DNA from 2 places in the Mesorhizobium sp. M0601 genome. Region 1 is predicted to be linked to the other one. Evidence: predicted binding sites of a transcription regulator. Region 1 holds the regulator's gene; the other holds the start of a gene.
What was found. The regulator PhoB, encoded in region 1, activates phosphate uptake and scavenging genes when phosphate is short. The targets are predictions, from matches to a motif close to TGTCATNNANCTGTCAT.
Positions count from the first base shown of each region.

Region 1 (5,498 bases):
CCGTCGGCCAGCTGCGAGGCGATCTCGGCGGCATTCTTGCCGAGCTCGCGCGCATCCTTCCACACCGACACGGTCTGTGTGCCGAGCGCGATGCGGTTCAGCGCGGCGTGGTCGCCGTCCTGGCCCGAAACCGGAACCGATCCGGCCAGCCCTTGCGCTGTCAGCGCGGCGACGACGCCGCCGGCAGTGCCGTCATTGGCCGCGACCACGGCATCGACCTTGTTGTCGTTGGCGGTCAGGAACTGTTCCATGTTCTTCTGAGCGTTGGCCGGCAGCCAGCCGTCGGTATAGGCCTCGCCAACATTCTTGATCTTGCCGCTGTCTATTGCCGCCTTCAGCACCTCCATCGAACCGGCAAACAGGAAATCGGCATTCGGATCGGAACCCGAACCCTTGATGAAGACGTAGTTGCCTTCCGGCTTCACCTTGAAGACTTCCCGGGCCTGCATGCGGCCGACTTCCTTGTTGTCGAAGGTCAGGTAAAAGACGTCCTTGTTCTCGATCAGCCGGTCGTAGCCGACAACCGGAATACCTTCGTCCAGCGCCTTTTGCACGGCCGGCCCGATGGCCGAGGCGTCCTGCGCCAGGATGATCAGTGCGTTGGCGCCCTGCGAGATCAGGCTCTCGACGTCGGTGAGCTGCTTGCCGGGGTTGGACTGTGCGTCGGCGGAAATATACTTGTCGCCTGCGGCCTCGATGGCCGCCTTCATTGCGGCCTCGTCGGTCTTCCAGCGCTCTTCCTGGAAGTTCGACCAGGAAACGCCGATGACCTTGTCTTTAGCCTGCGCCACTGACGCCAGCGCCAGCGTCATGGCGACACCCGCCAGAATGGCGGTCGTGAATTTCTTCATCATATCCTCCCTGCGCCGCGTACGGCGTGATCAATTGGCTCAAAGACCAGCTTAGAAGCTCTAATTTTTTCGAGCCTCGAAAAAATACTGGCCCGATCTCCGGCTGCTGTCAACATCGATTCTGATGGATTTTGATGACTCTGCGAGTTTTTTCGAGCGTCGGAATAAACGATGACAGCGCCACCTGCATCTGACACTATTTGCCTCATCCGACACTATTTGTCGGACATTACCGACGGCTTCCGGTTCATGAGCGGCCGCGGCAACCGGGAGGAAAGCAAAACAATGTCGGTCGGAATCCGCCATGACGATTTGCGCCGGCGCAACCGGGCGATGGTGATCTCGGCGGTGCGCCGGGCCGGCCAGCCATCGCGTACTGAGATCGCAGCTACCACCGGCCTCAGTCATTCGACCATATCGGCGATTTCTTCCGACCTGATACGGGAAGGCATCCTCGCCGAGAGCAAGCCAAGTGAGCCCGTTTCGTTGAAACGCGGTCGTCCGCAAGTCGGCCTCGCCCTCAACCCGGAAGCGGCGGCGGTGCTGACCGTGGTGTTGTCGCTGAATTTCCTTTCGGCCGCCATTATCGACTATACGGGACAGGTGGTCGCCGAGGAACAGCGCCGGCTGGACACGCTGACTATGCCGCGCGACGAGCTGATCCGTGAATGCATGGCCATCGTCCGGCGCCGGCTGCAGGATCCAGATCTTGACGTCCGCAGTGTCGCCCGCATCGCCCTGGCGATTCAGGGCATTACCGACTCCCCTGCACGCGCCATGCTGTGGTCGCCGATCACGCCGCAGACCGACATCGCCTTTGCCGATATGCTGGAGGACGAATTCGGCATCCCGGCAACGGTGGAGAACGACTGCAACATGATGGCGGTGGCTTTGCGCTGGCGCAATCCGGATCGCTATCGCGATGACTTCATCGCCATCCTGCTTTCGCATGGCATCGGCATGGGGCTGGTGCTGAAGGGCGAACTGTTCACCGGGACGCATTCCTCGGGCGGCGAATTTGGCCACATGATCCATCGTCCGGGCGGCGCGCTCTGCCGTTGCGGGCGGCGCGGCTGCATCGAGGCGTATGCCGGCAACTACGCCATCTGGCGCAACGCCAGGCAGATGAGCGAAGACAGCGAACCGGTCGCCGATGTCAGCGACGCCGACATGCGCGCACTGGCGGCCCGGGCGCGCGAGAAAGATGGGCCGGAACGCGAGGCCTACCGCAAGGCCGGCGAAGCGCTGGGTTTCGGTCTCGGCTCGCTGTTCGCGCTGATCGATCCGGCACCGGTGGCGATGGTCGGCGCCAGTGCCGCCGCCTTCGATCTGATCGAGCCGGCCTTGCGGAAGGCAATCGCCCAGACCGCCGGCGGCCAGCATTCAGGCTCGATCTCCTTCGATACAGAGCCGAACGAATTGCCTCTGATCCGCGAAGGCTGCGCGATGCGGGCGTTAAGCTTCGTCGACCAGGAGATTTTCGCGCCGGGCGCGCAAATGAGGCCCAGCGTCAGAAAGAACGTAGCCTGACCAGGCGGGTCAATCTTCCCTGATCGCATAGCCGGCGCCGCGGATGGTGCGGATGACATCCGGCATCCGGCCGTTGTTGACGGCTTTGCGCAGCCGCCCGACATGCACGTCGACGGTGCGTTCGTCGATGTAGATTGTCTCCCCCCAGACATTATCGAGTAACTGGCTGCGCGAGAAGACACGGCCCGGATGCCGCATCATGAACTCGAGCAGCCGGAATTCGGTCGGCCCGAGCCTGATTTCGCTCTTCTTGCGATAGACCCTGTGCGATTCGCGATCGAGCACGATGTCGCCGACCTTCAGCACGCTGGACAGCACTTCCGGCTTGGCGCGCCGCAGCAGCGCCTTGACCCTGGCCATGAATTCCGGTGTCGAAAACGGCTTGACCAGATAGTCGTCGGCGCCGGTCGAAAGACCGCGCACCCGGTCGCTCTCCTCGCCGCGCGCGGTCAGCATGATGATCGGCAGCCGCTCGGTTTCGGGGCGCACCCGCAACCGACGACAGAGCTCGATGCCGGAAACCGCTGGTATCATCCAGTCGAGCACCAAAAGGTCGGGCACATTCTCCTGCAAACGGATCTCGGCTTCGTCGCCGCGTGTCACCACCTCGACCTGGTAGCCTTCGGATTCGAGATTGTAGCGGAGCAGCACACCCAACGGCTCCTCGTCCTCCACCACCATTATGCGTGGTGCGATCATCGGCTGGGCACCCCCATCATGTCACCGGTGCGGACATTGTCGTTTCGTCCTGCTTCGGACGATTGACCGGCAATTGCTCGCCGGTCAGCACATAATACGCATTTTCGGCGATGTTGGTGACATGGTCGCCGATCCGCTCCAGATTCTTGGCGCAGAACAGCAGGTGCGTGCAAGCGGTGATGTTGCGCGGATCTTCCATCATGTAGGTCAACAGCTCGCGGAACACGGACGTGTATTTGACGTCGATGCGCTCGTCGGCGGCACGCAGCTTGGCCAACGCGGCCGCATCGCCTGCAGCATATTCCTCGATGACACCCTGCACCTGGATGAGAACCAGCTGCGCCATCGCGTCGATGGAATGCGACAGGTCCCGCGGCGTGGCGCTGAGGCCGACCGCACTCACGCGCTTGGCGATATTCTTGGCAAGGTCGCCGATGCGTTCGAGGTCGCCCGCCATGCGGATCGCTCCGACCACATGGCGAAGATCGTGGGCCATCGGCTGGCGTTTGGCGATCAGGGTGATGGCGCGGTCGTCCAATTCGCGTTGACGCGCATCCATGATGGCGTCGTCGGAAACGACGCGTTGCGCCAGCACGTTGTCGGAATTCAACAGGGCCTTGGTCGCCCCGCCGACCATCGAACCGGCGAGGTCGGCCATGTCGCGGATCAGCTTGCTGATCTGCTCGAGATCCTCGTCGAAAGAAGCGACTGTGTGTTCGCCCATGGTCCTGTCCTCATATGCATGATCGGAACGGCTCAGCCGAAGCGGCCAGTGATGTAGTCCTGCGTGCGCTTCTCGCGGGGCGACGTGAAGATCTTCTCGGTCCGGTCGAACTCGACCAGTTCACCCAGATACATGAAGGCCGTCTGGCGCGACACGCGCGCCGCCTGCTGCATGTTGTGGGTGACGATGACGATCGTGTAGTCGGCTTGCAATTCGTCGATCAGTTCCTCGATCTTGGCAGTCGACAGCGGGTCGAGGGCCGAAGCCGGTTCGTCGAGCAGAATGACTTCCGGCTTCACGGCCACGGTGCGGGCGATACAGAGCCGCTGCTGCTGCCCGCCGGATAGGCTCAAGCCGCTGGCGTTGAGCTTGTCCTTGACCTCGCTCCACAGCGCGGCGCGCTTCAACGCCTGTTCGACGCGGCCGTCCATCTCGGACTTGCCGAGGTTCTCGTAGAGCCTGACGCCGAAGGCGATGTTCTCGTAGATCGACATCGGGAACGGCGTCGGCTTCTGGAACACCATGCCGATCTTGGTCCTGAGGAGGTTGAGATCCTGCGACCGGTCGAGAATGTTCTTGCCGTCGAGCAGCACCTGGCCCTCGGCCGTCTGTTTTGGGTAGAGCTCATAGATGCGGTTGAATACACGCAGCAGCGTCGATTTCCCGCAGCCCGAAGGGCCGATGAAGGCCGTGACACTGCGCTCAGGCAGCGACAGGCTGATGTCCTTCAGCGCCTTGCTCTGGCCGTAGTAGAAGTTGAGATTCTTGACCTCGATCTTCGTCTTCTCGGCGACCGTTTCGGCCATCGTCATGTCTGGGGACAACATCTGTGTCATCTGTCCTCTCTGCGTCCGGTAAGGCTGCGGGCGAGGATGCTCAAGCCCAGAACCGTCAGGGTGATTATGAGTGCGCCGGTCCACGCCAGTTGCTGCCATTCCTCGTAAGGGCTGAGAGCGAACTGGAAGATGGTCACCGGCAGGCTGGCCATCGGCGCGTTGATATTGCTGCTCCAGAACTGGTTATTGAGCGCGGTGAAGAGCAGCGGCGCCGTCTCGCCGGAAATGCGTGCTATCGCCAGCAATATGCCGGTGACGATGCCGGACAATGCGGCGCGGTAGGCGACCGAACGGATCACCACCCAGCGCGGCGCGCCGATCGCGGCACCGGCTTCACGCAACGCGTTCGGCACCAGGTTGAGCATGTCTTCAGTGGTGCGCACGACCACCGGAATGACCAGGATGGCAAGCGCAACGGCGCCGGCAATGGCCGAGAAATGTCCCATTGGCCGCACCATCAGCTCATAGACAAACAAGCCTATGATGATCGACGGCGCCGACAACAGGATGTCGTTGATGAAGCGGACGACGGTGGTGATGCGCGAAAAGCGTCCATACTCGGCCATGTAGGTTCCCGCCAGCACGCCGATCGGCGTGCCGACGACAACGGCGATGATCGTCATCAGCAGGCTGCCCGTGATGGCATTGAGCAAGCCGCCGGCCTCGCCCGGTGGTGGCGTCATCTCGGTGAAGACCGCGAGCGAAAGCCCGGCTGTGCCCTTATAGACCAACGCGCCGAGAATGAGCGCCAGCCAGGCAAGCCCGATGCCGGCGGCGACGACGCAAAGCGCCATCATCACCGAATTCCTGGCTTTGCGGCGGCTGTGGAGCGATGAGGATGTCGACATCGGTCAGGCT
Region 1 is NZ_JAMYQK010000043.1:14,720-20,217, forward strand. It holds gene xylF (D-xylose ABC transporter substrate-binding protein) at 1-851, opposite strand, end outside; gene NKI41_RS27510 (ROK family protein) at 1,137-2,381, shown strand; gene phoB (phosphate regulon transcriptional regulator PhoB) at 2,391-3,080, opposite strand; gene phoU (phosphate signaling complex protein PhoU) at 3,097-3,804, opposite strand; gene pstB (phosphate ABC transporter ATP-binding protein PstB) at 3,837-4,640, opposite strand; gene pstA (phosphate ABC transporter permease PstA) at 4,637-5,488, opposite strand; gene pstC (phosphate ABC transporter permease subunit PstC) at 5,492-5,498, opposite strand, start outside.

Region 2 (5,498 bases), on a different contig from region 1:
GCAGATCTCCATCAGCCGGTCGAGCTTGCAGTTGCGCTCGTGGAAGATGCGCTTCACCGTCGGCTCGGAAACACCCATCCGCTCGGCGAGGACGCGATAGGTGATGCCCTTTGCCTTAAGCGTCCGCTTCAGCGCTTCGAAGATCAGGCCGTTCATGGGATGCACCTCTTTTGCACGATTTGGTATCAGCCTTCGGTACTAGTCCTGATAGCTCTTCCCGAAAAGTATCGAAAGGCCTAGCTCTCCGCCAGTCCATTACAGGAGACTAGCCATGAAGAGCCGCTTCACCTCGATACTTCTCGCCCTGGTCGGCATCGCCGCCGCGCCGGCAGTTCAGGCCGCTGAACTCTGGCGCACCGGCGGCCTCGAGCAGCCTGAATCGGCGCTGTTCGACGCCGCCGGCCAGCGCGTTGTCGTCTCGAACATCGTCGGCAATCCCGGCGAAGCCGACGGCAACGGCTATCTGTCGATCCTGTCGATGGACGGCAAGCTCGTCACGCAACACTGGACCGACGGCATGGACGCGCCCAAGGGCATGGCGATTGTGGGCGGCAAACTCTACGTCGCCGACCTCACCCATGTGCGCGTCGTCGACCTCGCAAGCGGCAAGCTAACATCGACGATCGACGTGCCGAACGCGGTCTTTCTCAACGACATGACCGCTGATGCATCCGGCAAGGTCTACGTCACGGATATGCTTGCCGATACGATCTATCGCATCGACCGCGACCGGCCCGAACTGTTCGTCAGGGATGCGGCGCTTGCTTCGCCGAATGGCATCTTCGCCGATGGCGGCCGGCTGATCGTCGCTTCCTGGGGCAAGGGCATCAAGCCCGACTTCAGCACCGCGGAGCCGGGCGGCCTGCTCTCGGTCGATCTTGCTACCAAGGCCGTTTCGCCACTGGCTGGCGCGGAAAAGTTTGCCAACCTCGATGGCGTCGTTGCCATCGGCGGCAGCATCTACGCCACTGCCTATATGACCGGCACGCTCTACCGCTACAAAGCCGGCGGCACGCCGCAAGCGGTTGCGACGTTCAAGCCGGGCAGCGCCGACATCGGCACCGACGGCAGGTCGACAATCTTCGTGCCGCTGATGAACGAGGGCGAGGTCTCAGCGTTGGGCCTCGACTAAGCCGGCGTTGCCAGTTCAGGCGACGGGCGCGGCTCTCCTCAGCTGCGCCCGCGCATCCGTGATCGAGGCGCATAAGTCACCAGCGGCCGCTTGACGCCGTGGTTGATCAGCACGCGGCGTATCCTGCGGTGAAGCGCCTGATATAATGAAGCGAACGCCGGCGCGGCTCGCCTTGTGGGCCCGCGCCCTCGATGACATTGGCTGCCGTCGAATCGAAGAACGGCACGGCCGAACAGTCGAGGATGAAGTTCCTGCGCTGGCGTGGTCGGCGACGTCTTCCTGCACCAAGGATTGATGATCTGCCTCCAAACATGCAGCACTCTTTGCCAGCCGATGCGCTGTCATGCTACAAACCTCGGCATCGTTTGGCGGGACATCCGCTGCGATCCCGACTTCACAGGAACGACTTCAAAAGGATGAGCGGGTGAAAATATTCAAAGCGTTGGCGACCTCGACAGCCTTGCTGTCGATGGTTTTCTTGCTGGCAGGCTGCGGTCATGGCCTGATCAACAGGCTGATTTGAGTCAGGTGCCGTCGGCCCGCCCAAGCCATCGCTGCAGGAACCGTGCCGCAAGCCAGCACAGCATCGCCCAGGCAAAGCCGGCGCACCAGCCGGCCAATACGTCGGACGGCCAGTGGACGCCGAGATAGATGCGGCTGATGCCGACCACTACTGTCGTCAGCACCGCCAGCCCGAGTACATAGATCTTCGTTGTGCGCCCGGGCAAAACCCGCGCCGCCATGCTGCCCAGCGTCAAATACGTCACCGCCGACAGCATGGCGTGGCCGCTCGGAAACGAAAGCGATGCCACATCGGCGAGATGCGAGACCAGATCGGGGCGCGGCCGGTCGATGTCGAATTTCAGCACGCTTGACAGGAGCTGGCCGCCCGCTACCGCGACGAACATGAGAAGCGCCGCGCCTGGCCTGCGGATAAGAAGCAGATAGACGATCATTGCTGCCGTGATCAGCAGCAGTACGCTGGCGCTGCCGAGGCTGGTGATGTCGCGCATCGCTCCTTCCAGCCACGCCGGTCCGATCGGATTGTCGGGCTGGCCGGCCTTGCGGAAGGCAAGCAGGATTTCGGTGTCGAAGGCATGCGGCGTGGTGGCCCGCGCCAGCTCCATCAGCTCCTCGAACCCCCACAGCCCGCCGGCAATGACCAGCCCGGCCAGCAGAACCGGGAACTCCAGCCAGTTGGGCAGTCTGCTTGCAATCTTCTTCATCGGCCCGATCGCAGTTACAGCCTTTGCAGATAGGGCCCGAGCGTGATCAGCGCCACAGCTGCGATGGCAAGCACGATGCCGGTTGCCTGCAAGGCATTGACGCGCTCGCCGAAGAAGACCAGCGCCACCACATTCACCGACACCAGCTGGATCACCGCCGACAGGCTGAACGACACCGACATGCCGAATTCACGGATCAGCCTCAGCATGATCAGATTGCCCAGCGAGTAGAGCGCCAACGTCAGCACGATCTTGCCGAGGCTCGGCGCCAGCCCCCACTGTTTTGCGGCCATCGCCGCCAGCAGGAAGATCACCGTCGAGACGCAGAGCTGCCCAAGTCCCCAGAAACTCACTTTTGTTCCTCCCGATGCGGTCCCTACCGCCTGCCGCAGCTCTTGTTTCCGAAGCGCCGGTCGCGGTCAAGCAGGGCCGATGTTGGAGACGAAATCGCAGGTGGCAATTTAGCCGGCATGTCATCAAACTGTGACCTGCCGGTAATACCGGATTGGCAAGGCAACACGCTCCAGCAATCCATCCAGCCAGAGGCAGGCCCTATGACCGAACATCGCACCCCTGACGCCCATTTCCGCACCAGCCTGCTCGAGGAAAACGATGGGCCAGGAGCCAATCCCACCGACAACCGCACCATGGGTGAGATCATCGCCGCGCGGTTCTCGCGCCGCGGCTTCCTCAAGGGTTCGCTTGCCGTCTCGGCCATAGCCGCTACCGTCAGCCCGCTGGCGCTGATCACCGCCGACAACGCCCGCGCCGCCAAAGGCTCCGCCTTCGCTTTCGACGAGCTCGAGGCCGGCATCGACGACAAGCATCACGTCGCACCTGGCTATGACGCCGACGTGCTGCTGCGCTGGGGCGATCCGCTGTTCGCCGATTCGCCGGGATTCGATCCGACAAAACAGTCGGCGGAAGCCCAGGCCAGACAATTCGGCTACAACAACGACTATGTCGGTTATATCCCGATCGACGGCTCGGCCGAGCACGGCCTGCTGGTCGTCAATCACGAATACACCAATCCGCACCTGATGTTTCCGGGTCTCGTCACCATCGTCGATGGCAAAGCCAAGCAGGCGCCCCTCAGCAAGGAGCAAGTCGATGTCGAGATGGCCGCGCATGGCGGCACTATCGTCGAGATACGCAAGGTATCAGGCAAATGGCAGGTCGTTCGCGACGGCAAGCTCAACCGCCGCATCACCTCCAACACCGAGATCGCGCTCTCCGGCCCGGTCGCCGGCCACGACCGCGTCAAGACCAGCGCCGATCCGACCGGCACGAAGGTCATCGGCACCATCAACAATTGCGCCGGCGGCGTCACGCCGTGGGGCACCTATGTCATGGCCGAGGAGAACATCCACGGCTATTTCTCGGGCGAGCTGCCGCAGGGCCACAGGGAGGCGGCCAATTACAAGCGCCTCGGCATTCCCGAAGGTGCCTATGAATGGGCAGCGCATTACGGCCGTTTCGACATCGGCAAGGAGCCTAACGAGCCGAACCGCTTCGGCTGGATCGTCGAGGTCGACGTCCAGGATCCGACTTCGGTGCCGAGGAAGCGCACCGCCATGGGGCGCTTCAAGCATGAGGGCGCCGAATCGATCGTCGCCAAGGATGGCCGTGTCGTCTTCTATCTCGGCGACGACGAGCGCTTCGACTACGTCTATAAGTTCGTCACCACAGGCAAGTTCAATCCGGACGACCGCGCCGCGAACATGGATTTGCTCGACGACGGCACCTTGCATGTCGCCAAGTTTGCCGACGACAGTTCGGTCGAATGGCTGCCGATCGTCTTCGGCCAAGGGCCGCTGACGGCGGAGAACGGCTTTGCCAGCCAGGCCGACGTGCTGATCGAGACGCGCCGCGCCGCCGACCTGCTCGGCGCCACCAAGATGGACCGCCCGGAAGACATCCAGCCCAATGCCGCCAACGGCAAGGTCTATGTCATGCTGACCAACAATTCGAAGCGCAAGGCCGACCAGGTCGACGCTGCCAACCCGCGTGCCGAAAATGCCTTTGGCCACATCATCGAGATCGTCGAGGACGGCGGTGATTTCACCGCGACAAAGGGCAGGTGGGAAATCCTGCTGAAATGCGGCGATCCCGCTGTGGCCGACGTCGGCGCCACCTTCTCGACCGCAACCACCGCCAATGGCTGGTTCGGCATGCCGGACAATTGCACGGTAGATTCGGCTGGCCGCCTCTGGGTCGCCACCGACGGCCAAGGCCCGAAAGCCACCGGCCGCACCGATGGTCTGTGGGCTGTCGATACGGAGGGGACGGCACGGGCGACATCAAAGCTGTTCTTCCGCGTGCCGATCGGCGCCGAAATGTGCGGTCCCCTGTTTGCGCCGGACGACCAGACCGCCTTCGTTGCCGTCCAGCATCCGGGCGACGGCGGCGAGGACTGGGAGGCTTTCGGCCGTCCGTCCTACTATGAGGATTTGTCGACGCGCTGGCCCGACTTCAAGCCGGACATGCCGGTGCGCCCGGCGGTCGTTGCCATCACCAGGCAAGGCGGCGGCAAGATCGCGGTCTGACACGCAGCAAGGTCTTGCAGTCTCAAGGAAGGATTTCGGCGGTACGAAATCCTTCCTTCCGATACGGGATGCATCCATGCTGCGCATCATGCGCCGACTAATCATTCGGTGCGCTGAACCACGGCCACATTCATTGTGCTTCGCAACCTGAAGCCGATGGACTCGTATAACGCTATGGCCGCGGCGTTGCTGGCATAGGCGTGGAGATAGGGAACTTCGCCGCGCGCCACTATCCGGTTTGCCACTAACAGGGACAGCAGCTTTCCTAGGCCACCGCCGCGAAATTCCGGATGTGAGCACACCCCGCTGAGTTCAGTATAGCCAGGTTGCTTCATGCGCTCGCCGGCCATTGCCGCAAGCCTGCCCTCGATCTTCACACCCCAAAAATCGCCCAGGCTCAAGGCTTCGAGCGTGAATGGGCCAGGCTTGGTGAGCAATGCCAGGGCGAGCATCTCAGCAGCATCGTCTCGGGTCAGACGATGCACGCGCGGGTCGGAGACGATCTGCAATGGCTGCTCGGCGATCATCTGAACCCCGGCTGCGGTCGAAGTCGCGAAAAGCCCCGTGGGCAGAGCAATCGCGTCCGCTTGAAGC
Region 2 is NZ_JAMYQK010000016.1:56,341-61,838, forward strand. It holds gene NKI41_RS16670 (helix-turn-helix domain-containing protein) at 1-156, opposite strand, end outside; gene NKI41_RS16675 (SMP-30/gluconolactonase/LRE family protein) at 272-1,132, shown strand; partial or broken gene NKI41_RS16680 (sodium-independent anion transporter) at 1,148-1,397, opposite strand; gene NKI41_RS16685 (phosphatase PAP2 family protein) at 1,657-2,358, opposite strand; gene NKI41_RS16690 (hypothetical protein) at 2,373-2,711, opposite strand; gene NKI41_RS16695 (PhoX family protein) at 2,913-4,904, shown strand; gene NKI41_RS16700 (GNAT family N-acetyltransferase) at 5,006-5,498, opposite strand, start outside.
Region 2: the regulator PhoB is predicted to act here: its motif matches at 2,830-2,846, upstream of NKI41_RS16695 (PhoX family protein).